Regions from separate parts of the Mesorhizobium sp. f-mel genome, predicted to be linked through region 2. Evidence: riboswitches for the same ligand, from Rfam matches in the RefSeq annotation. Region 2 holds a riboswitch; the other holds the start of a gene.
What was found. Region 2 has a riboswitch for S-adenosylmethionine ahead of ACWUKX_RS00750 (O-succinylhomoserine sulfhydrylase). Riboswitches for the same ligand answer to the same signal wherever they lie in the genome.
Positions count from the first base shown of each region.

Region 1: linked by a shared signal. The riboswitch ahead of metX (homoserine O-acetyltransferase MetX) and the one ahead of ACWUKX_RS00750 (O-succinylhomoserine sulfhydrylase) in region 2 are both predicted to bind S-adenosylmethionine.

Region 1 covers NZ_JBSPTO010000005.1:80,487-92,346, reverse strand. Annotated here, with positions in the region: gene gloB (hydroxyacylglutathione hydrolase) at 1-519, opposite strand, end outside; gene ACWUKX_RS09595 (class I SAM-dependent methyltransferase) at 821-1,609, shown strand; gene ACWUKX_RS09590 (ABC transporter ATP-binding protein/permease) at 1,718-3,544, shown strand; gene ACWUKX_RS09585 (DUF1194 domain-containing protein) at 3,745-4,545, shown strand; gene metW (methionine biosynthesis protein MetW) at 4,634-5,248, opposite strand; gene metX (homoserine O-acetyltransferase MetX) at 5,364-6,533, opposite strand; SAM riboswitch at 6,650-6,727, opposite strand; gene hisC (histidinol-phosphate transaminase) at 7,022-8,131, shown strand; gene ACWUKX_RS09565 (prephenate/arogenate dehydrogenase family protein) at 8,136-9,071, shown strand; gene ACWUKX_RS09560 (PfkB family carbohydrate kinase) at 9,171-10,094, opposite strand; gene ACWUKX_RS09555 (DUF2125 domain-containing protein) at 10,149-11,147, opposite strand; gene ACWUKX_RS09550 (gamma-glutamylcyclotransferase) at 11,263-11,856, shown strand.
Region 2 covers NZ_JBSPTO010000001.1:149,569-161,428, reverse strand. Annotated here, with positions in the region: gene ACWUKX_RS00760 (ABC transporter substrate-binding protein) at 92-865, opposite strand; gene ACWUKX_RS00755 (2'-deoxycytidine 5'-triphosphate deaminase) at 958-2,052, opposite strand; SAM riboswitch at 2,178-2,255, shown strand; gene ACWUKX_RS00750 (O-succinylhomoserine sulfhydrylase) at 2,330-3,520, shown strand; gene ACWUKX_RS00745 (ceramide glucosyltransferase) at 3,563-4,717, opposite strand; gene apaG (Co2+/Mg2+ efflux protein ApaG) at 4,943-5,335, shown strand; gene ACWUKX_RS00735 (Hsp33 family molecular chaperone) at 5,474-6,508, opposite strand; gene argF (ornithine carbamoyltransferase) at 6,602-7,513, opposite strand; gene ACWUKX_RS00725 (acetylornithine transaminase) at 7,531-8,730, opposite strand; gene ACWUKX_RS00720 (GcrA family cell cycle regulator) at 9,084-9,602, shown strand; gene ACWUKX_RS00715 (magnesium and cobalt transport protein CorA) at 9,710-10,717, opposite strand; gene phoU (phosphate signaling complex protein PhoU) at 10,809-11,534, opposite strand; gene ACWUKX_RS00705 (ATP-binding protein) at 11,738-11,860, opposite strand, start outside.

The sequences.
Region 1 (11,860 bases), on a different contig from region 2:
GTATTCATGGCCGCAATAAACGACCGTCTCGGCCGGAAGTGCCGCGAGCTTTTTCAGCGAATCGTACATCACCGGCGGCTTGCATTCGAACAGCCGCCCGCAGCCGAGCGCGAACAGCGTATCGGCGGTGAACGCCACTTTCGATCCCGGCAGATGATAGGAGACATGGCCTGCCGTGTGGCCGGGCGTGGCGATCACGTCGATCTTCTCCTCGCCGAGGTGGATGACCGAACCCTGCTCGACGGTTTCGTCGATGCCGGGGATCTTGGCCTTTTCCGCTTCCGGTCCGACGATGCGCAGCTTGAAGCGCTCCTTCAGCGCCAGATTGGCCTCAACATGGTCGACATGGTGATGGGTGGTCAGGATCATCGTCGGCGTCCAGCCGGTACGCTCGATCGCAGCCAGGATCGGCGCCTCCTCGGGCGCGTCGATGATCGCGGTCTGGCCGCTTTTGGGGTCATGCACCAGCACGCCGAAATTGTCGCTGCGGCACATGAACTGTTCGATTTCAACCGGCATAGCATCTCTCCACTAGAGCGGTTCGGCGTTTCACGGAAACGCCGAACCGCTCTATCTCGTTGTTTTTGCGCAATTCCGGATGGAAAACCATTTCACACTTTTCCTGGAATTGCTCCAGAGCGCCGTACGTCCAGTTGGACGCACAAAGAACGCTCTAACACCTTTATCTGCTGCATCGTGCTTTCCGAAATCGAAATCGATTTCGGGCCCATGCAGTAGTCGCCGCAGACATAGGGCGCTTGCCCGCGCATGTCATCCGCCTTTGTTGAACTTGGACAGCATCGAAGATAGCGTGCCGCGCATGCATTCCGATATCGTCGACCTTCGCTCCTTCTATTCGACCACGCTCGGGCGATTGGCCGAACGCTCGATCACCATGGCGTTGTCCTCGATATGGGCTGTTGTGCCCAATGAGCGGCTGGTCGGCCTCGGTTACACCTTGCCGTGGCTGGAGCGGTTCGGAACCGACGCGGAGCGTGTCTTTGCCTTCATGCCGGCGACGCAAGGCGCGGTGGTCTGGCCGGCCACGGGGCCGACCGCAACCGCGCTGGTCTTCGATGAGGAATTGCCGCTGGTCGACGCCTCCATCGACCGCATGCTGCTCGTCCATTCACTCGAACATGCCGAGAACCCGCGCGAGACGCTGAACGAAATCTGGCGGGTGCTGTCGCCCGCCGGCCGCGTCGTCATCGTCGTCCCCAACCGGCGCGGTGTCTGGGCCCGTTTCGAGCATACGCCGTTCGGCAGCGGCCGGCCCTTTTCGCGCGGCCAGCTCACCGAATTGCTGCGCGAAGCAAACTTCACGCCCGCCGCCTGGTCCGACGCCCTGTTCTTCCCGCCATCGCGGCGACGCTTCATGATGCAGTTCCACAATGTGCTGGAGCGCGCCGGCCGCAGGTTCTGGCCGATCTTTTCCGGCGTCATCGTGGTCGAGGCGCAGAAGCGGCTCTATCAGGGCGTGCCGGTCGTCCAGCGCGCATCTCGCCGCGTCTTCGTGCCGGTTTTCTCGCCGCATGGCGCCACAAGGCTCGGCCGGATATCGCCGACCGGGAAAGGCGACATTGCCGAGCCGTCGATGACATTTTCGTGATCGGGATCGAGCTTATTCTCACCTATCTGTCGAGGGCGGGTTTGCTACCCGAATGTGTCGACATGTTCACCGGTTTCAGCACCGCTTGCGAATTCAAGGACTTCACCAATGGCTGATCATCCGGATGTAGAGGCCAGCGCCAAGCCGGTTGCCGCGTCGATCGAGGCCAGCAGCTTGCGCGACCAATTGGCGACGATCAAGCTTGCGCTGGGGACTTCGCCGATCCGCAAACACCTGCTCTGGGCCTGCGTCGGCATTGTCGCCGTCATTGTGGCAACCTCGATCGGGCAGGTTCTGCTCAATCGCTGGAACGAGCCCTTCTACGACGCGCTGGCTCGGCGCGATATGCAGGGCTTCCTGCACCAGCTTCTGGTCTTTGCCGCCATCGCCGGCGGACTTGTGGTGCTCAATGTCGGCCAGACCTGGCTCGACCAGAGGATCCGGCTGAAGCTGCGTGAGGCGTTGACCCTCGATCTGATCGGTGAATGGATGCGGCCGGCGCGCGCCTTCCGGCTCGCCAACGCCGGCGCCATCGGCGTCAACCCTGACCAGCGCCTGCAGCAAGATGCCGGACATCTCTCCGATCTTTCCACAGGCCTCGGCATAGGGCTGTTGCAGTCGTTGATTTTGCTTGTTTCGTTCGTCGGCGTCTTATGGTCGCTGTCTTCTGGTTTCGTCTTCCATATCGGCGGCTATTCGCTGGCCATTCCGGGCTACATGGTGTGGGCCGCGATCCTCTATGCCGGTACCGCCTCCTGGCTGAGCTGGCTCGTCGGACGGCCGCTCATCCGCTTCAACAGCGACCGCTATACGCGTGAAGCGGAGCTGCGCTCCTCGGTGGTCCGCGTCAACGAGAATGTCGATGCCATCGCGCTTGCGCACGGCGAAGCCGACGCGAGACGACGGCTCGAGCTCGACCTCGGCACGGTGCTGGGCGCGATGCGGCGCATCTACAGCGCCCAGATCAATCTTTCCTGGGTGACCGATACCTATGGCTGGATCACTGTCGTCGCACCGATCCTCGTCGCCTCACCGGTCTATTTCGCCGGCGATATCAGCTTCGGCGGGCTCATGATGGCTGTCGGCGCCTTCAACCAGGTGCATGCCTCGTTGCGCTGGTTCATCAACAATATCGGCGGCATCGCCGATTGGCGCGCCACGCTGATGCGCGTCGCCGATTTCCGCATCGCGCTCGTTGAAACGGACGTGCTGCACGACACCGAAGAACGCATCACGATCGGCGAAAACCCGAATGGCAAGCTGACATTCGAGAACCTCGAGGTTGCGTCGCGGGATGGATGTACGAAGCTCGCCAAGCCCCATGTCGAAATCCGCGCGGGCGAGCGCGTCATGATCACTGGAGATCCGCGCGCCGGCAAGACGCTGTTCTTTCGGGCCATTGCCGGTCTGTGGCCGTGGGGAAGCGGGCGGATCGGCATGCCGGCCGGAGAGGTGCCCGCCTTCGTTCCCCGCAAGCCCTATTTCCCGCTCGGCACGCTGCGCGAGGTGCTCAACCACGCCGATGCCGCGGTCAGCGACGCCGAGATCTCGGCGGTGCTTGCCGAGGTCGGTCTTGGGCGTCTGTCGTCCTCGCTCGACCGCTCGGCGCGCTGGGAGCGCGAATTGAGCGATGACGAGCAGCGCCTGCTTGCCTTTGCCCGGCTGGTTTTGCGGCAGCCGAAATGGGTGATCATCGACGAGGCTTTGGACACGTTCGACGGCGCGACGCTGAGTCGGGTGCTGTCGATGCTGGAGGCGCGTCTTGCCGACGCCGCGATCCTCAACATTGGCCGGAGCCAGCAGAACATTGAATTCTTTCCGCGCTCGTTGGCGATCGTGAAAGACGTCGACCGACCGGCTCTCAAGCCAGTCCGTGTCAGGGCCGGCGCGATCGAACCACCCCCGGCCGTCGCCGCAGCCTACCAAGAGACGTAGCTGGCGATACGCAGCCAAGCTTTATTTCGCCGTGATCGCGGCGAAAGATTGCCGGCATCGTGCGGAAGTTCGCGGCGTTGGACCCATGCTTGACGCGCTTAAAACGCGTCCCGTTGAAGAGATTCATGCGACACGTTTTAAGCCTTTGTTTCTATGCATGTCGTTACCCCAAAACCGCTTCGCACTTTTGGGCGACATGCATTAGCCTGCTTGCCTGCCTTGCCTGCGCTCAGGCAGCACCACTGGCCGCGCCGGCCAATACCATTGCAGTGGACGTCGAACTGGTGCTGGCGGTCGACATTTCACACTCGATGGACGAAAGGGAATTTGCCCTGCAGCGCGCGGGCTATGTCGAGGCGCTGCGCCACCCCGACTTCATCGATGCGGTGCGTTCGGGTGTGACCGGCCGCATCGCGCTGGCCTATTTCGAATGGGCAGGCACCGTTCGCGACGATGCGGTCATTGCCTGGCAGGTCATCGATAACGCTGAGAGCGCCGACGCATTCGCCGACAAGATCGAGGCGCGCCCATTCAGGAGCTTTCGCGGCACCTCCATTTCCGGTGCGCTCGGCTTCGGCGCCAAGCTTTTGGATGGAGGCGCTTTCGAGGCGACGCGCAGCGTCATCGACATTTCAGGCGATGGCCCCAACAATACCGGGATGCCCGTCACCACGACACGCGACGCTGCGGTGGCAAAGGGTATCGTCATCAACGGCCTGCCGATCCTGATCAGCCCGTCGCCCAGCTTCAGCCATCTCGACCAATACTATGCCGAGTGCGTTACGGGCGGGCCTGGGGCTTTCGTGCTGCCCGTCTATGCCGCTTCCGAATTCGTGACCGCCATACGCCGCAAACTGATCCTAGAGGTCAGCGGTGTTGCCGGTCCCTGGGCCGATCGCGTACCGATCCGGGTCGATGCGGCAACACCGGTCGACTGTCTGCAAGGCGAGCGCGACCGGCGGTTTTTCTCCGATCCGTATTTTCCGGAACTTAATCGCTAGCTGGTCGATGAATGGCGATCAGTCCTACACCCATGGTCTTCGGACTCGGGCAGGCCGAGCGCCATATTGGCCGAAGAAGCGACGGCCGTTATCGCCTCAGCAGGAACACCGCTTGCTGGCCAAAGAAATTCCAGAACCACCATGGCATCGAGAGGCCGATTTTCTGGCCATTGGCGTCAAGCGCGGTTGCCCTTTCCACCGTTGCGCCGAGCTCCTCGCAGAGATTGACGAAGTCGCGGATGGTGCAGAAATGGATGTTGGGTGTGTCGTACCAGGAATAGGGCAGGTCCTTGGTCACCGGCATCCGCCCTTCGAGGAACAGCGAAAGGCGCACCCGCCAGTGGCCGAAATTGGGGAAGGAGACGATGGCGTGTTTGCCGATCCTGAGCAATTCGTCGAGCACCAGCTTCGGGTTGCGGGTCGCCTGCAAGGTTTGCGACAGGACGACGAAATCGAAACCCTTGTCGGGATAGAATTTGAGGTCCTTGTCGGCGTCGCCCTGGATGACGGACAGGCCGCGCGCCACGCATTCGTTGACGCCGCGCTGCGACAGTTCCATCCCGCGGCCGTCGACCTGCTTCGTCGCCTGCAGCAATTCGAGCAGCAGGCCATCGCCGGAACCGACGTCCAGCACCCGCGACTGCGGCGGGATGAGATCGGCGACGACTTCGAGGTCGACGCGCTGGGCGTGGTTGACGCTCATGATCTCGCCTTTTGCCTGGCGCATGATCCTGATCCGAAAAGTCTGCAACTTTTCGGGGTCATGCGCTGATGCCTGGTGCATGGTGCCGGTCCGGAAAGCCTGCAATCTTCAGGGGTCATGCGCTGAGCCCCCTCGCGCGGGCCGCCGAGGCGATGAAGCCGTTGATGGCCGCGAACAGCTCCGGCTCGTCGAGCAGGAAGGCGTCGTGGCCGCGATCGGTCTCGATCTCGACGAAGGACACCGAGGCGCCGGCCGCGTTCAGCGCGTGAACGACCGAGCGGCTCTCCTCGGTCGGGAACAGCCAGTCGCTGGTGAAGGAGACCAGGCAGAAACGGGTCCTGGTGCCGGCAAATGCGTCGGCCAGTCGGCCGCCATGGTCGGCGGCGAGGTCGAAATAGTCCATTGCCCGGGTCATGTAGAGATAGGAGTTGGCGTCGAAACGGTCGACGAAGGTCATGCCCTGATGGCGCAGATAGCTCTCAATCTGGAAGTCGGCGTCGAAACCGAAGGTGAGCGCTTCACGGTCCTGCAAATTGCGGCCAAACTTCCGGTGCAGGGCCGCTTCAGACAGGTAGGTGATGTGAGCGGCCATGCGCGCCACGGCCAGTCCCTTTTCCGGGCGCTTGCCCTGCTCGAAATATTTGCCGCCATGCCAGTCCGGATCGGCCATCACCGCTTGCCGGCCGACCTCATGGAAGGCGATGTTCTGCGAGGAATGGCGCGCGCCGGTGGCGATCGGCAGCGCTGAGAAAACGCGCTCCGGATAGCTCGACGCCCATTGCAGCACCTGCATGCCGCCCATCGAGCCGCCGAGCACTGAGAACAGTTTTTCGATGCCGAAATGGTCGACCAGCATCAACTGCGCCCGCACCATGTCGCGGATGGTGATGATCGGCAGGTCGAGCCCGTAGGGCTTGCCGGTGGCTGGATTGGTCGAGGCGGGGCCGGTCGAGCCGAGACAGCCGCCGATGACGTTTGAGCAGATTACGAAGAAGCGGCTGGTGTCGATGATCTTGCCGGGGCCGATCAGCACTTCCCACCAGCCCGGCTTGCCGGTCACCGGATTGGTGCTGGCGACATGCTGGTCGCCGGTCAGCGCATGGCAGACGAGGATGGCGTTGGAGCGGGCGTCGTTGAGCGTGCCGTAGGTCTTGTAGGCGATCTGGAACGGTGACAGCAGCGTGCCGGCGTCGAGCTTGAGCGGCTTGTCGGCACCGAAACGCAACACCGGGCTCGACGGTTGGTCGGCCTCGTTGTTGGTTCTTTTAGTGCGCAGCGCGACCATCGCATCCTCTTATATTACCCATCGCGCTTTCCGAAAATCGATTCCGATTTTCGGGCGATGCGGTTGTCCGGCCGGCAACGGACAACAAAAACCGGCATTGCTTTCGCAAAGCCGGTTACAGAATGCAAACGGCCCTTTAGCGAGTTGTTTAACGTGGCTGCAAGCCGACCGGCCAAATCACCACGGGATTTCGCCTTTCTTCTAGGACCGGCGCGCCTCGGCGTCAACGGCCAGTCGCTCACCCATAATTGACGCTCTCGACATTCCGGGCCACGGCTTGTATTTCCGCTGCGGCTTCTAGTGTGGCGAATCCGAAATTCGCATCGCGTTGGAGCAGCGCAGTGGGCGAATTTCGGATTCGCCACACTAGCAACCAATGAATTCTAGTGTGCTGGATTTGAAGTTCCTGAGCGCTGATGCCACCAAAATGGCAGGAACTCCAAATCCATCACACTAGGCGGAAACGTTCTCGACGGATTTTTTGCAATATGAACCAGCCATCGGATCAGGCACGTCCAACGCCCCGCGCGGGGATCATGGACATAGAAGCCTATGTGCCGGGCAAGAGCACGGCGCCGGCCGGCGTTGCCAAGATCCATAAATTGTCGTCGAACGAGAACCCGCTCGGCCCCTCTCCGAAGGCGATAGAGGCCGCGCGCGACGTCGCAGCCAAACTCGACATATATCCCGACGGCACCGCCAGGCGCCTGCGGGAGGCGATCGCCGAGGTGCATGGCCTCAACCCGGCGAACATCGTCTGTTCCAATGGTTCCGACGAGATTCTGGGCCTGCTTGCGCAGACCTATCTCGCGCCCGGCGATGAAGCCGTTATCACCGAACACGGCTTCATGGTCTACAAGATCTACATCCAGTCGGCTGGCGCTGTCCCGGTGTCTGTCAAGGAAACCAATGAGCGCGCCGACGTCGATGCGATCCTCGCCGCCGTAACGCCGCGGACCAGAATCATCTTCCTCGCCAATCCGAACAACCCGACCGGCACCTATTTGCCGTTCAAGGAGGTGCGCCGCTTGCATGCCGGCCTGCCTCGAAATGTGCTTCTGGTGCTGGATGGCGCCTATGCCGAATATGTCCGCCGCAACGACTATGAAGCCGGCGTCGAACTGGTGGCTGGCGCGGAAAACGTGGTCATGACCCGCACCTTCTCCAAGCTCGGCCTCGGCGGCGCGCGGATCGGCTGGACGTACGCGCCGATGCATATCATCGACGCGATTAACCGCGTGCGAGGTCCCTTCAACGTCAACGCGACGGCGATCGAGGCCGGCATTGCCGCGATCCGCGACCGCGACCATGTCGAGCGCAGCGTGGCGCATAACGAGACCTGGCTGCGATGGGTGAGCGAGGAGTTGACCAAGCTCGGACTGCGGGTGACGCCGAGCGTCGGCAATTTCGTGCTCATCCACTTTCCCGAGGACCAAAAGCATTCGGCGGCGGCTGCGGACGACTACCTCTCAGCGCGCGGCTACATATTGCGGCGCGTTTCCGGCTACGGCTTCCCGAATGCACTGCGCATGAGCATCGGCACCGAAGAGGCCAATCGCGGCGTTGTCGCCGCGCTCACGACATTTCTGAAAAGCTGAGACAATGACATCACCGATGTTCGAAAAGATCGCGCTGGTCGGCATCGGCCTGATCGGCTCGTCGCTGGCCCGCATCATCCGCCGCGAAGGTCTTGCCCGCCACGTCGCTATCTCGACACGCAGCGAAACGACGCTGGCACGGGCAAGCGAACTCGGTCTCGGCTCCTCCTACACGGTGGACGCGAAAGAGGCGGTCCGCGATGCAGACCTGGTCATCGTTTCGGTGCCGGTCGGCGCTTCGGGCGAGGTCGCCGAGGAAATCGCACCGGCGCTGAAGCAGGGCGCCATCCTCACCGATGTCGGCTCGACCAAGGCGTCGGTCATCGCGCAGATGCAGCCGCATGTGCCTGATGGTGTGCATTTCATTCCCGGCCATCCGTTGGCGGGCACCGAAAAATCGGGTCCGGACGCAGGCTTTGCCGAACTGTTCGAGAATCGCTGGTGCATTTTCACGCCGTTGCCCGGCACCGATCCCAAGGCGCTGGAAAGACTCTCGGAATTCTGGCGCCGCTGCGGCTCCAACATCGATACGATGGATTCCCAGCATCACGACATGACACTGGCCATCGTCTCGCATCTGCCGCACATCATTGCCTATAACATCGTCGGCACCGCCGACGATCTGCAGTCGGTCACCAAGTCTGAGGTCATCAAATATTCGGCCTCCGGCTTTCGTGACTTCACGCGCCTTGCCGCTTCCGACCCGACCATGTGGCGGGATGTCTGCCTGCACAACAAGGATGCCATTCTCGAAATGCTGGCGCGGTTCTCGGAAGATCTGGCCTCGCTGCAGCGGGCGATCCGCTGGGGCGACGGCGAAAAGCTGTTCGACCTGTTCACCCGCACCCGCGCCGTCCGCCGCTCGATCATCGAGGCCGGCCAGGACATCGACGTACCGGACTTTGGCCGGCAGGCGGTCGAGCACCCATCCAAGGGATAGAGCAATCGAACCCAAATGTGGGTACCGATTTTGGGAAATCCGATGCTCAAACAAAAGGCACAGCGGCGGTACGATTCGATTTGAAAGCCCGCCGCTGTCTCAGGCCGGCCAGTGGGCGGCCATCATCGCCAGCGTCTCGGCCCTGTCCGGCGCGCCCAGCCTGCCGCCGAAACGCTGGCATTTGAGCGCGGCGGCGGCGCTGGCAAAGCGCAGGGCCTGTTCGATCGGCATGGCTTCCGCCAAACCAACGGCAAAGGCGCCGTGAAACACATCGCCGGCGGCAAGCGTGTCCACTGCCTTGATCCTTGGCGCCGCGACATGGCGCACGGACGCGACCGAGCGGTCGAACCACCAGCTTCCCGCCGAGCCGCCCGTCACCGCTACGAATGCATCGGTGCGTCCGGCCAACGCTTCACAGGCCTCTTGCGGGCCTTGCTCCTCGCGGCAGAGGATGAATGCCGCTGGCTCCGACGCGACGATGTGCGAGGCGAGCGGAAAAAGGCGTTCCAGCACGTCCCGTGGCGCGGTGTCGGCGTCCAGTATGGCTGGACGGCCGATTGCGCGCGCCGCCGCCATGGCCAGAGCTGCTGCGCCCGGCCAGCGTACGTCGACCAGGACGGCGTCGAATGCGGTGAGATCTTGGGTGGGGAGCGCCTCGGGATCGGTCTGGGCGAGCTTGTCATAGAAAGGAACGATGATGCGCTCGCCGTGCGTATCGACCAAGATGGCCGACAGTGCCGAACGCGCGCCGGTGACGCGCCGGACAAAGCTGCAATCGACGCCTTCGGCCTCGATCCCGGCGACCAGCTGATCGCCGACGGTGTCGTCTCCCGCGCTCGCCCACAGCGATACGTCCGCGCCGAGGCGGCGTGCGGCGCAGGCCGCGCTCGAAGCCATGCCCGAGGCGATCTGGACGCCGTCGGCCGCGATGAACTTGCCCTGACGTGTCGGAAGCGTGTCGACGCGTAAGATCGTGTCGAGCGTCAGCGCGCCAACACTCAGGAGCTTCACCGGGCGGTTCATCTATCTTCCTGTTTGACCATGATCTTTTCCGAACTGGAGGTTCGCAATCTTGGTCTAATCGACCGGCTTGATCCTGCCCAGCGGGATAAAACCGAGCGAGGCCTTGCCCTTGACGACCTTGAGCGGCATCGACGGTTCGTTGCCTAGCAGCGCCAGCCCGGCAAAGCCTGTTTTGATCTGGCTCTTCTGCTCGGGAATGGCCTTGCCGAGGATTGCCGCCACCGCCTTCGGATCGCTAAGCTTGATCATCAAATCGGCGTCGATCAGCCCATCGGCATCGACCGAAACCGGTCCGGAAATGGTGATACGCGCAGTTCCCGACGACAGATCGAGCTTGCCGATATCGACCGCCTGGCCGCGCAGGCTCTTTGTTTGTGTCTTGATCAGCGCCACGCCTTTCTTCAGCGTCACGTCGCCGCTGCCGTCGAGCGGCGGCAGCACGCGACCATCGATGGCATCGGGGTCGATTTCGAGATCGGTAAAACTCCCGGCATAGTCGATGCCCTGGCCGTTCGGACGCAATTGTCCGGCCGCTGTCCCGGCGCTGAACAGCTCGACCGGGTCTGTGCCATCCGCCGGATCGGTCTGGGCAGACAGGCTCTCCGCCTCCAGTGAAACGCTCCGGGGCAGCGGCCAGGACAATTTCACGTTCGCTCGCAGAGTATCCCAGTCGATCCATAGCGGCGCCATCCCCGGCACGGAGGTCCTGAGCGGTCCCTGCAGGTCGACGCCAGGCGACAGGATCTGGGTGATGTGCGTAGCCGCGTGGAGGCTGCCGAGCGAGGCGGCGACGTTCCTTGTGTCGTCCTGGTAAGCCAGACTGTCGCAGGAAACGGCGAAGCTCGAGGGATAGCCGCTGACCGTGAGATTGGCGCAGTCCGCCTCGATGCCATTGCCGTTGAACTCGGCCACCGCTTTGGCGGCTTCGCTCTTGACCTTGTCTGCCAGGTAGAACCAGCCGGCGCTGTAGAGGCCGAACAGCACGACCATGAAAGCGCCAAGCCAGAACAACCGGCGGAAAAAATTCGGCGGACGCTCGTCACTTGACGTCATGCTGCGGCTCTCGTTAACGCGTTGGAGGGGGACTGTCGTTTCCGGCAACATCGGGTAGACGGAGACGGATTGAAAAACACCGATTCCAGTGCGGTGCTGCAACAGGCTTGGCGATATGGGCGATTTTTGGGTTTTTGGCTACGGTTCGCTGATCTGGCGGCCGGGATTTGCGCATATCGAGACGCGGCGCGCCCGCCTCCATGGCTACCGCCGCTCGCTGTGCGTCTACTCCTTCGTGCATCGCGGCACGCGCGAACGGCCCGGCCTGGTGCTCGGCCTCGACCGTGGCGGCTCCTGCATCGGGCTGGCCTTCCGCGTCCCCGGCGATCTGCGCAACGAGGTCATCACCTATCTGCGCGAGCGCGAGCTGGTCACCAATGTCTATCTCGAGCGCATACTTAGCATTCGCCTCGACAATGGCGATAAGGGTGGCGGCGATAAGGGGGGCGGCGATAAGGGTGGCGGCGATAAGGGTGGCGGCGAGACGGACGGGGGCGAGACGGTCTCGGCTGTCGCCTATGTCGTCGACCGTACCCACGAGCAATATGCCGGTGCGCTCGATGCGGCCGATGCGGCGACCGTCGTTCGCGGGTCCGTCGGCCAGTCGGGAAAGAACGAGGACTACGTGCTCAGCACGCTGGAGCACCTCGAAGCGCTTGGGATCCGCGACCACTGGCTGGAAGAAGTGGCGAAACGGATCGGGTCGTGATCTT
Region 2 (11,860 bases):
GTTGCCGCAGGGTGCGAAGTTGGTGATCCTTCGCGCCCCCTCTGCCCTGCCGGGCATCTCCCCCACGAGGGGGGAGATTGGCTTCAACCTCTCAATAAATATCGAAATCGAAATATTTGGCCTGGATCTTCTTGTAGGTGCCATCTGCGACGATCGCATCGATCGCGGCGTTGAGCTTCTCGCGCAGCGCATTGTCTTCCTTGCGCACGGCGATACCGGCTTCGGTCTCGGTGCCCTTGACGTCGCCGACCATCTTGCAGCAGCCGTCGCTCGACTTCTTCATCCAGTCCATCAGCACGAATTTGTCTGAAAGGACGGCATCGAGACGGCCGTTCATCAGGTCGGCGACCGCCTCCTCCTGGGTCGGATAGAGCTTCGCCTCGGCGCCGGCCTTGCTATAGACATCCTGGGCATAGTCGGCCTGGGTGGTCGAAGCCTGGGCGCCGACTGTCTTGCCGGCGAGTGCGGCGGGTTCGGTCGAGGCAATATCGCTGTCCTTCATGGCCACCAGCGAAAGCGGCGTGGTATAGTATTTGTTGGTGAAGGAGACCTGCTTCTTGCGCTCCTCGGTAATGCTCATGGACGCGATGATGGCGTCGAACTTTCTGGCCTGGAGCGCCGGGATCATGCCGTCCCAGTCCTGCGTGACAAGTTCGCATTCGACCTTCATCTGAGCGCAAAGCGCATTGGCGATGTCGATGTCGAAGCCGGTGAGCTTGCCATCCGCGGTGATGGTGTTGAACGGCGGATAGGCGCCTTCGGTGGCGATCTTCAACTTTTCCTGTGCTTGCGCCGACAAGGACCCGGCAGCCATCACCAGCATGGCAGCTGTTGCCGCCGATGCGATCCATCTTGAAATCTGCATTTCTTTGTTCCCTTGGTTCAACCACCTTGACGGTTGGGCACAGCCAAGCACGGCCCGCAAGGTCAGGCAAGCACAGTCTGGTTGATCGGGGATCAGCGCGCGGCGCGGAAATGTTTGGACAGTTTCAGGCCCTGTGCCTGATAGTTCGAGCCGACATCTGTGCCGTAGAGCGCCTGCGGCCGCTTCAGCATGTGCTCGTAGACCAGCCGTCCGACGATCTGGCCGTGGTCGAGGATGAACGGCACTTCGTGGCTGCGCACTTCGAGCACAGCCCTGCTGCCGGTGCCGCCGGCCGCCGAATGGCCGAAGCCCGGATCAAAGAAACCGGCATAGTGGACACGGAATTCGCCAACCAGCGGATCGAAGGGCGTCATTTCGGCGGCATAGAGCGGCGGCACATGCACCGCCTCCTGGCTGACGAGGATATAGAATTCATCGGGATCGAGCACCAGTTCGCCAGCACCGCTCTTGTAGAGCGGCTCCCAGAAATCGACAACATCCTGCGCGGCGCGCTTGTCGACATCGACCAGGCCGGTGTGGTGCTTGCCGCGGTAGCCGACCAGCCCGTCCTTGTCGCCATCGAGGTCGATCGACAGTGCGATGCCGCCGCCGGAAATGTTCGGCGGCTCGGTGGCGACGAGCGTCTCGGCACGATGTAATTCGTGCAGCTCGTTTTCCGACAAAAGCGCATTGCCGGTGCGGAACCTGATCTGCGACAGCCGCGAGCCGGCACGGACGACGATCGGAAAGGTGCGCGGGCTGACTTCCAGATAGAGCGGGCCGTTGTAGCCGGCAGCGATCTTGTCGAACTCGTGGCCGCGATCGGTCATCACCCGGGTGAAGATGTCGAGCCGTCCGGTCGAGCTCTTCGGGTTGGCCGAGGCCGAAACGTTTGCCGGAAGCGCCAGGCTCTCGAGCAGCGGCACGATATAGACGCAGCCCGTCTCCAGCACCGCGCCATCGGCGAGATTGATTTCGTGCAGCTTCAGGCGGTCGAGTTTTTCAGCAACCCTGTGGTTCGGGCCGGGCAGGAAGGAGGCGCGCACCCGCCAGGCCTTGTCGCCAAGCCTAAGGTCGAGGCTGGCCGGCTGGACCTGGTCGGCATCGAGCGCGCGCGGCGATTTCAGCGCGCCCGACTGGAACAGCGCGGAAATATCCTGATCGGGAAGAATGCCTGTCTGCCGCAAAGTCTGGCTCCGCTCGAAGGCCGGGCGTGGTCTCGTTTTGTCGCAGGTTCCTGCCGCGGAACCCGCTGGTACAAACCTCTTAATCATGCCGGCAATTGACGCAAGCGCGGTGCGGGTCTAAAGGGTCGTTATCCCGTGGTGATTTGGCCGGTCGGCTTGCAGCCACGTTAAACAAGTCGCTAAAGGACCGTCGGCCCGAAAGGCCATATGGACCGGTTGCGACTTTCGCGGCCGGTTTTTTTGTATTTGGGCCATTTTTGGTGTTTGGAACAAGGTGATGACGAGCAACAAGCGCAACTGGAAGCCTCAGACCGCACTCGTGCATGCGGGAACGCTGCGTTCCGGCTTCGGCGAAACCTCCGAGGCGATGTATCTCACGCAAGGCTATGTCTACGATACGGCGCAGGCGGCGGAAGCCCGCTTCAAGGGCGAGGAACCGGGCTTCATCTATTCGCGCTATGCCAATCCGACGGTCGACATGTTCGAGAAACGCATGTGTGCGCTGGAAGGTGCCGAAGATGCCCGCGCCACCGCATCCGGCATGGCGGCGGTGACAGCGGCGTTGCTGTGCAGCGCCAAGGCCGGCGACCACATCGTGGCGGCGCGTGCGCTGTTCGGCTCCTGCCGCTGGGTGGTCGAGACGCTGGCGCCGAAATACGGCATCGAGGCGACGCTGGTCGATGGCACCGAAATCGCCAATTGGGAAAAGGCGGTCAGGCCCAACACGAAGCTGTTCTTCCTTGAAAGCCCGACCAATCCGACGCTGGAAGTCGTCGACATCGCAGCCGTCGCCTCGCTTGCCGATTCGATCGGCGCGCGGCTGATCGTCGACAATGTCTTTGCCACGCCCTTGCAGCAGAAGCCGTTGCAGCTCGGCGCCCATATCGTCGTCTATTCGGCGACCAAGCACATCGACGGCCAGGGGCGCTGCCTCGGCGGCGTCATCCTGTCGGACAAGAAGTGGATCGACGAGAACCTGCACGATTATTTCCGCCACACTGGTCCCAGCCTGTCGCCGTTCAACGCCTGGACGCTGCTGAAGGGTCTGGAAACGCTGCCGCTGCGCGTGCGCCAGCAGACGGAAAGTGCCGGCCGGATCGCCGATTTCCTCGCCGAGCGGCCGGAAATCGCCCGCGTCATCTATCCCGGCCGCGCCGATCACCCGCAAGCGGCGGTCGTCAAGAAGCAGATGTCGGGCGGCTCGACGCTGATCTGCCTCGACGTCAAGGGCGGCAAGCAGGCGGCCTTCGCCTTCCAGAACGCGCTCGATATCGTGCTGATCTCTAACAATCTCGGTGACGCCAAGAGCCTGATCACCCATCCGGCGACGACGACACACAAGAATCTGAGCGACGAGGCGCGCGCCGAACTCGGCATCGGGCCAGGCACGCTCAGGCTGTCCGTCGGCCTGGAGGACACCGACGACCTGCTCGAAGACATCGAGCAGGCCCTGAAAGTCGCCAGATAGTGCACTGGGCGGTGTCGCTCGAATCGTCAAAATCAGGCGCGGTCAGGCGCCCGACGGGGTCTCTTCCAATTCCGCAACGGCGCTGGTGTGGATGGTCATCGTGTTGCCACGCCAGTCGACGGCACCGCTGAGCCAGCCACGCGCCCAGACAATCGGCAGGATGCAATCGCGCGCCATCATCGCCGGGATCATGCGCAGCGACAGGTGCCAGCTCTTGGCCGAGGCGAGAGCGCATTCCGGGAGGTAGGCGGCCACAAGCACAGCGATGGCGGTTGCCGACAGGCTGAAGCCGGCGCCTGCTGCCGCAACCAACGCAAGCACCAGCGGCGGCGCCGCTCCGATCAGGATCTCGGGCGCGAAGAACAGTGGGAAGGTGACGCGACGCAGGCGTGCCCAGCGGGCCTGGCGCGAACAGATTTCGCCGAGCGTGCGAAAACCGAGCGGCTGCTCAAAGGGCGAGGCGACGAGATTGACGCGCAGTCCAAGCCCGTTGACCAGCTTGGTCGCGGCCGCATCCTCGGCGATCTCGGCGGCAAGCGCACGGATGCCGCCATTGGGGTCGAGCATGGGCTTGTCCCACAACATGCTCTTGCCTTGGGCAAAGCCAAGGCCTATCGCCTCGCCGGTATATTGCCAGCGCGCCTGCAGCGTGTTGAGGAAGGCGCATTCGACCTCAGCCCAGAACCCGTCCGGCCGCGAGCCGATCGGCGTCGAGCAGACAAGACCGGTGTCCGGCCGCCATGCCGCCATCAGATGCTGGACATAGTCCCTCGGCATCAGGACGTTGGAATCGGCAAGGATGACCCAGCGGTGGCGCGCCGCCTCCCAGCCCTTCACGCAATTGTTGAGTTTCGGATTGCCGCTGATGCGGTCGTCGCCGACGAGCAGCCGGGCCGGCACGGCCGGAAAACGGGCAATCGCATCGGTGACCGGCCTGACCACCGGGTCGTCGGCATGGGCGACGCAGAAGATGAGCTCATAGCGCGGCCAGTCGAGCGAGAAGGCGCGCTCGAGCGTCTCCTCGGCAAACGGCTCGACGCCGCGCGACGGCACGACGATCGACACCGGAGGCGCCTTGCCGGCTGGCGGCGCGATCCTGCCAGGCCGCTTCAGCTTCAACGAAGCGAGCAGGATGCTGCCGAGATTGACGAGAAGCAGAGCTGTGGAAAGCAAGGCGGCTGTGACTGTCAGTTCCATCGATATCTGGTCACTCCAGAAAAACCGGCCGCATGATAGCCGTTTTCAACAGTTCGACAGAATGCTGAGTCGCCCGGCCCTGCACACCATCATTGTCATGTGTCACTTAAATGACATTGTTCTTCGGCAGCTGCGCGCAAACTAGTCGGGCAAGGACGGGAAGCGCCCTGTTGACCAAACTGCGGAGAGCGTCGAAAGTTCCGTCTGCATATTGTGGAGTAGTCTATGTACAGCGCCGTTACGCGCAACATCGAAGTACAGGTCAGGCCGTTCTATCTGGAAGATCGCTCCGACCCGTCGGAGAACCGCTATGTCTGGGGCTACCAGGTGACCATCGACAACCAGTCGGATGAATTCGTACAACTTCTGTCACGCTATTGGCACATCACCGACGGCACCGGCCGGGTCGAGGAAGTGCGCGGCGCCGGCGTTGTCGGCGACCAGCCCGAACTTAACCCCGGCGACAGTTATCAATATACGTCTGGCTGCCCGCTCTCGACGCCGTCCGGCATCATGGTCGGCCACTATACGATGCGCAACAAGCGAGGCGAGACGTTCGACGTCGCCATCCCCCCCTTTTCGCTCGACCTGCCGGGCACGCGGCGCACCGTCAACTGACCAGCTAGACCTGATCCATCCCGATAGAATCGGGATGGGCTCTAACTCTTAGACCAGGACCTTTTCCGAACCGAAGGTCAGCGAAGCAAAAAACGCTTTCCACTTTTCGATGCGCGGACCTTCGGTCGGGATCATGGTCTACTGCGCCGCAGCAAACTCCGCCGGATCGAAGTCATATTGCTTCGAGCAGAATTCGCAGGCGACATGAATGCCGCCATCCTCGGTGCTGTCCCTGATCTCGTCGGCTGAGAAACCTTCGAGTATGCCGCGGATCTTCTCCCTGGAGCATGAGCACTCGTCGGCTACCGGTACGCCGCCGAAGACGCGGACGCCGTGCTCGTGGAACAGCCGGTAAAGCAACCGCTCGGCGCCGATCGTCGGGTCGATCAGTTCCGTCGGCTCGATGGTGCCAAGCAATGCCAGCAGTTCCTGCCAGGAATTGTCGGCCGGATCATGGATCTCATCGCGCGGATCGCCGTCGCCGCCTGGAAGGTCGGGCACGCGCATGCGTTCCGCCGATTGCGGCAGGAATTGCGCAAGGATGCCACCGGCACGCCATTGCTCGCGGGCACCGCCGACACCGGGCGTCAACAGCTTGGCCACCGAGAGTCTGAGGTCGGTCGGGATCTGTTCCGACTGGCGAAAATAGGTGCGCGCGGCCTCCTCCAGTGTCTCGCCGTCGAGCTGGACGATGCCCTGATAGCGCTGCGTGTGGGCACCCTGGTCGATGGTCAGCGCCAGAACACCGCTGCCGAGCAGCGTCTGCTGCGAGGTCTCGCCGGCAGATGTCAGTGCCTCCAGCCGGTCGGCGTCGAAGCGCGCATAGGCGCGCAGCGCCTGCGGCGTGGAAAAATCCGCCACCAGCATATCGACCGGCCCGTCCGTGCGGGTCTGCAGGATGAACTTGCCTTCGAACTTGAGCGAGGTGCCAAGCAGCACTGTCAGCACGCAGGCTTCCGCCAGCAGGCGGGCGACCGGCTCGGGATAGTCATGACGGCTGAGGATCGCGTCGAGCATCGGCCCGAGCTGGACGGTGCGGCCGCGCACGTCGAGCGGGCCGACCTCGAAGGGCACGACATGATCGTCGCCGGCGTAGCCGAATTCGCCGAGTTTGGGTTGATGTTCAGCCAATTGATGAGTTTCCAACATGACAAAGCTCCGGGGCGCGGCCATGCCGCCCTCCGGGGCGCATGCGTCGAAACGCGCTCGATTTGCGTGATGCGGCTGAGATAGGCATCACGTACTCCCGGATCAAGGCGGCCCGGATCAAGCGCCCAGACACCAGGCCAAAACCGCCTTCTGGGCGTGGAGCCGGTTCTCGGCCTCGTCGAACACCACCGAATGTGGCCCGTCGATGACCTCGTCGGTGACCTCCTCACCGCGATGCGCCGGCAGGCAGTGCATGAACAATGCGTCGGGCTTTGCCTTCGCCATCAGCGCGGCATTGACCTGATAGGGTGAGAAGACGTTGTGGCCGCGAGCACGGTGCTCCTGGCCCATCGACACCCAGCAGTCGGTGACGACGCAGTCGGCCTCGTGGACCGCCTCCTCGGGCGAGCGGGTGAAGTTCAACTTGCCGCCATGCGCCATCGACCAGTCGACATGCTTCTGCGCCGGCTCGCTGCCTTCCGGCACGGCTACGTTGAGATTGAAGCGGAACCGCGCCGAGGCCTCCAGCAGCGAATGCAGCACGTTGTTGCCGTCGCCGGTCCAGGCGATGGTCTTGCCGGCGACCGGACCGCGATGCTCCTCGAAAGTCATGATGTCGGCCATCAGCTGGCACGGATGGGTATCGTCGGTCAGCCCGTTGATGACGGGAACGGTGGCGTTCTCGGTCAGCTCCAGCAGCCGGTCATGCGATGTGGTTCGGATCATGATCGCATCGACATAGCGCGACAGCACCTTGGCCGTGTCGGCGATGGTTTCGGAGCGGCCGAGCTGCATCTCGGTGCCGGTCAGCATGATGGTCTCGCCACCGAGTTGGCGCATGCCGACGTCGAAGGATACGCGCGTGCGCGTCGACGGCTTGTCGAAGATCATCGCCAGCACCTTGCCTTCGAGCGGTTTTGTCCGCTCGCCAGCCTTGAGCCTTGCCTTTCGCACGACGGCATCGTCCAGCATGAAGCGCAGATCGCCCTCGGAAACGGCGGAAAGATCGGTGAAATGGCGAAGGCTCATTTGGGGTCTTTCGACTGTTACTTCGCGGCAGCCGCGGCTATGGCATCGGCCAGGCCCCTGGCGCCGGCGCGGATGCGGTCGAGCGCTTCATGGATCTCGGCGTCGGTGACGGTGAGCGGCGGCAGCAGGCGAAGGACGTTGTCACCGGCCGGAACCGCCAGCAGATGCTGGTCGCGCAACGCCATATTCACCTTGGTGTTGGGTGCGGCGCATTTCAGGCCGAGCATCAAGCCGGTGCCCCTGATGTCTTCGATGATATCAGGAAATTCGTCGGCGACACCCGCCAGCCCCTGCTTCAGCAGCAACGCCTTGCGCTGGACATCCTCCAGGAAGCCGTCCTCCAGCACCACGTCGAGTACGGCGTTGCCGACCGCCATCGCCAGCGGATTGCCGCCGAAAGTGGTGCCGTGCACGCCGGCGGTCATGCCGACGGCCGCCTCGTCGGTGGCGAGGCAGGCGCCCACCGGGAAGCCGCCGCCGATGCCCTTGGCAACAGCCATGATGTCGGGCGTGACGCCAGCCCATTCATGCGCGAACAATTTTCCGGTGCGGCCGATGCCGCACTGGACCTCGTCGAAGATCAGGAGCAGGCCATGCTGTTCGCAGAGCTGCCTCAGGCGCTTCAGCGACTGCGTCGGCACCGGGCGGATGCCACCCTCGCCCTGCACCGGCTCGATCAGTATCGCGGCGGTCTCGGGGGTGATCGCCTTTTCGGCGGCGTCGATGTCGCCGAAGCCGACCTGGTCGAAACCTTCGACCTTGGGTCCGAAGCCTTCCAGGTATTTATACTGGCCGCCGGCGGCGATGGTCGCCAGCGTGCGGCCATGAAAGGCGCCTTCGAAGGTGATGATGCGAAAGCGCTCGGGATGGCCCTTGACGAAGTGGTAGCGCCGCGCCGTCTTGATGGCGCATTCCAGCGCCTCGGCGCCGGAATTGGTGAAGAACACCTTGTCGGCGAAGGTGGCGTCGGCCAGCCGCTCGCCCAAACGGCTCTGCCCCGGAATCTCGTAGAGGTTGGAGACGTGCCAGACCTTGGCCGCCTGCTCGGTGAGTGCCGAGACCAAATGCGGATGGCTGTGGCCCAGCGAACTCACGGCGACACCGCCGCCAAAATCGAGATATCGCTCGCCCTTGTCGGTGACCAGCCAAGTGCCTTCCCCATGGTCGAAGGCCAGGGGTGCGCGGGTAAAGGTCTCGAAAAGCGCCGAACCGCTCATTATATGCGTCTCCGGAACCGGAAAATCAAAAAGCCGCCAAAGCGGCGGCCTTTGCGGCTTATCGTGTTTTTCGGCCATGAAGTCAACGAAAACGTCGCGCAAGGACGCGCGGCAAGCTCTCCAGCGAGACGCCGGCTCATCAGCGACCGGGCAAGTTGGGGAAAACCGAAAAAACCGATTCGTGTTGGCCCTCGGACTCTTGTCACCGAGTCAGCGCATAAGGTAATTGTAGTCGAGAAATAACTAGATTTCGTGCGGCGGACCTAATCACCCGATATATGTGGTGTCTGCCCGGCGGAAGCCGGATCGTGGAAGGATTCCGATCGCCGCACATTCAGCAGGAGCGCGGTCTCATGAACTGGACTGACGAGCGGGTCGAACTTCTTAGAAAATTGTGGTCGGAGGGACTGAGCGCCAGCCAGATCGCCGCACAGCTCGGGGGCGTCAGCCGCAATGCCGTCATCGGCAAGGTGCATCGGCTGAAACTGTCGGGCCGCGGACGCTCGACCGCCACGCCGGCACGCCAGAAAAAGAGCGTGCAAGGATCGAGCGTCCAGAAATCGGTGTCGCGGGCGGCGAGCACTGCGCGGCATATCACCACGTCGATCGGCGCGACCGCGCTGCAGGCGCAATTCGACACCGCACCGGTGGCGCGTCATTACGTCCGTCCGGTCGAGAACGTCGTCGTGCCGATCTCGCGGCATCTGCAACTCGTCGAGTTAACCGAGCGGACATGCAAATGGCCGAATGGCGATCCGCTTTCGGAAGAGTTCCATTTCTGCGGCAACGACGCGGCCGAAACCGGACCCTATTGCAAGTACCACGCCCGCATTGCGTTCCAGCCCGCATCAGAGCGGCGGCGGAGTAGATAAGGCAATAGGGCAGTATGGGAGTAGGTAAAGATTAGGCTTTGTGAGTGCGACCCTTGGCAACGCACTACATACTCCCTTACTGCCTTACTCCCTTACTCCCTTCTCTTTCACAGCCACCCATTCTTGCGAAAACGCCAGTACAGGAAAGAGCAGATCGCAGCGATCGCAGCCAGCACGAGCGGGTAGCCATATTCCATCTTCAGTTCCGGCATGTCGTCGAAATTCATGCCGTAGATGCCGGCGAGCGCCGTCGGCACCGCCAAGATGGCAGCCCACGAGGCTAGCTTCTTGGTGTTCGCCGTTTCCTGGCTCTGGCCCACCAGGAGGCTGGCCTCGAAGGCAAAGGCGAGAACCTCCCGCAAACTGTCGATCTTTTCCTGCACGGTGCGGATATGATCGGTCACGTCGCGAAACAACGGGTGCATGGCTGCGTGGATCTGCGGCAGGTCGGCGCTGGTCAGCCGGCGGCAGACCTCCACCAGCGGCAGCGCCGCATTGCGCAAGCGCAACAGATCGCGGCGCAGCATATAGAGCCGCTCGATATCAGGTCCAGTCACAGGCCTTAGCAGGACCTTGTCCTCGATCGCCTCGACCTCGTCCTCGATCTGCTCGAGCACCGGCATGTAGTTGTCGACGATGAAATCGAGAATGGCATAGAGGACGAAATCCTCGCCCTTGGCCAGCGAAAGCGGGCAGCTTTCCCAATGCTGGCGAACGGCGGCATAAGAAGTCGACGGACCGTGCCTGACGCTGACGATATAGCCGGCGCCGACGAACAGATGCGTCTCGCCGAAGGTGACGCGCCTGTCGATTAGTTGAGCCGTGCGGGCAACGATGAACAACGCATCGCCATATTGCTCGATCTTCGGCCGCTGATGCGGATGCTCGGCGTCCTCAATCGCCAGATCGTGCAGATGGAATTGCGCCTGGACGCGAAGCAACAGGTTGCGGTCCGGCTCCAGCAGGCCGATCCAGACGACATGACCTGGCTTCTTGGCCCATTCGCCAGCTTCCTCGATCGGAATGTCGGCGACACGCCGGCCGGCGGTATAGACGCTGGAAGCGATGATGGCCGATGTCGGCGAGGCCGGCGTCAGGTTCCGAACGGTTTCCATCGCTACCTCCTGGAGGCATGGCCTCGGGTCAGGATCAGGAACGTTCGGTAAAGCTTAGCCTAAATCAGCAATGGGTTCGAGAGGCAGCCGTTCACTTCGCGGGTAGCGCTCCCGGGAGAACAATCCTGTCTGTCTTGTCGCCCTTCGGCCGCTCGGCCGGCATCTGGTCGCCGGTGACGATGTAGTAGATCGTCTCGGCGATATTGGTGGCATGATCGCCGATCCGCTCGATATTCTTGGCGCAAAACAGCAGGTGCGTGCAAGGCGTAATGTTGCGCGGATCTTCCATCATGTACGTCAGCAACTCGCGAAACAGCGAGGTGTACACGGCATCGATCTGATCATCGCGATCACGCACGAAGCCGATTTTTTCCACCGAGCGCGACGCGTAGACGTCGAGCACTTCCTTGAGCTGCGTCAACGCCAGGTCGGCCAAGGCCTCAATGCCGCGGAACAGGCTGGTCGGCTGGCGCCCTTCTATGACGGCAACCACGCGCTTGGCGACATTCTTGCCGAGGTCGCCGACCCGTTCGAGGTCCGCCGAGATGCGGATCGCGCCGACGATCTCGCGCAAATCCGTCGCCATCGGCTGGCGCTTGGCGATGATGATGATCGCCTTGTCGTCGATCTCGCGCTGCCCTTCGTCCAGAACGGAATCGTCACGGATGACTTTCTGGGCAAGGCCGGGGTCGGCGTTGACCAGGGCCGCGATCGCCTGTTCGACCATGCGTTCGGCATGCCCGCCCATCGCGGCGATGCGCTTCGACAAATATTTCAGCTCCTCGTCATAGGCGCTGACGATGTGCACGGACTGCATAGAGATGCCTTCCCGGGGTCTTCTGGTCCGAGTCGTTTCCTCGAATCCCCGCTGATATGCTAGCCGGATGACAGAAAAAAGAAACCGTTAGAGCGACGTGCGCTCACTTGGATGCAGAGTACGCTCTAAATCCCTTATCCACGCATCCGGCTATCCTGAAATCTTCCGGTTTTCGGGCCGACGCCTTCTTAGATAGTGAGGCGTCAGTGCGCCGGCAAATGCACCGTGAAAGCTGCGCCCTTGCCGACCTCCGACTTGATCGAGAGCCTGGCATTGTGGCGTGTCAAGATATGCTTGACGATGGACAGGCCAAGACCGGTGCCTTT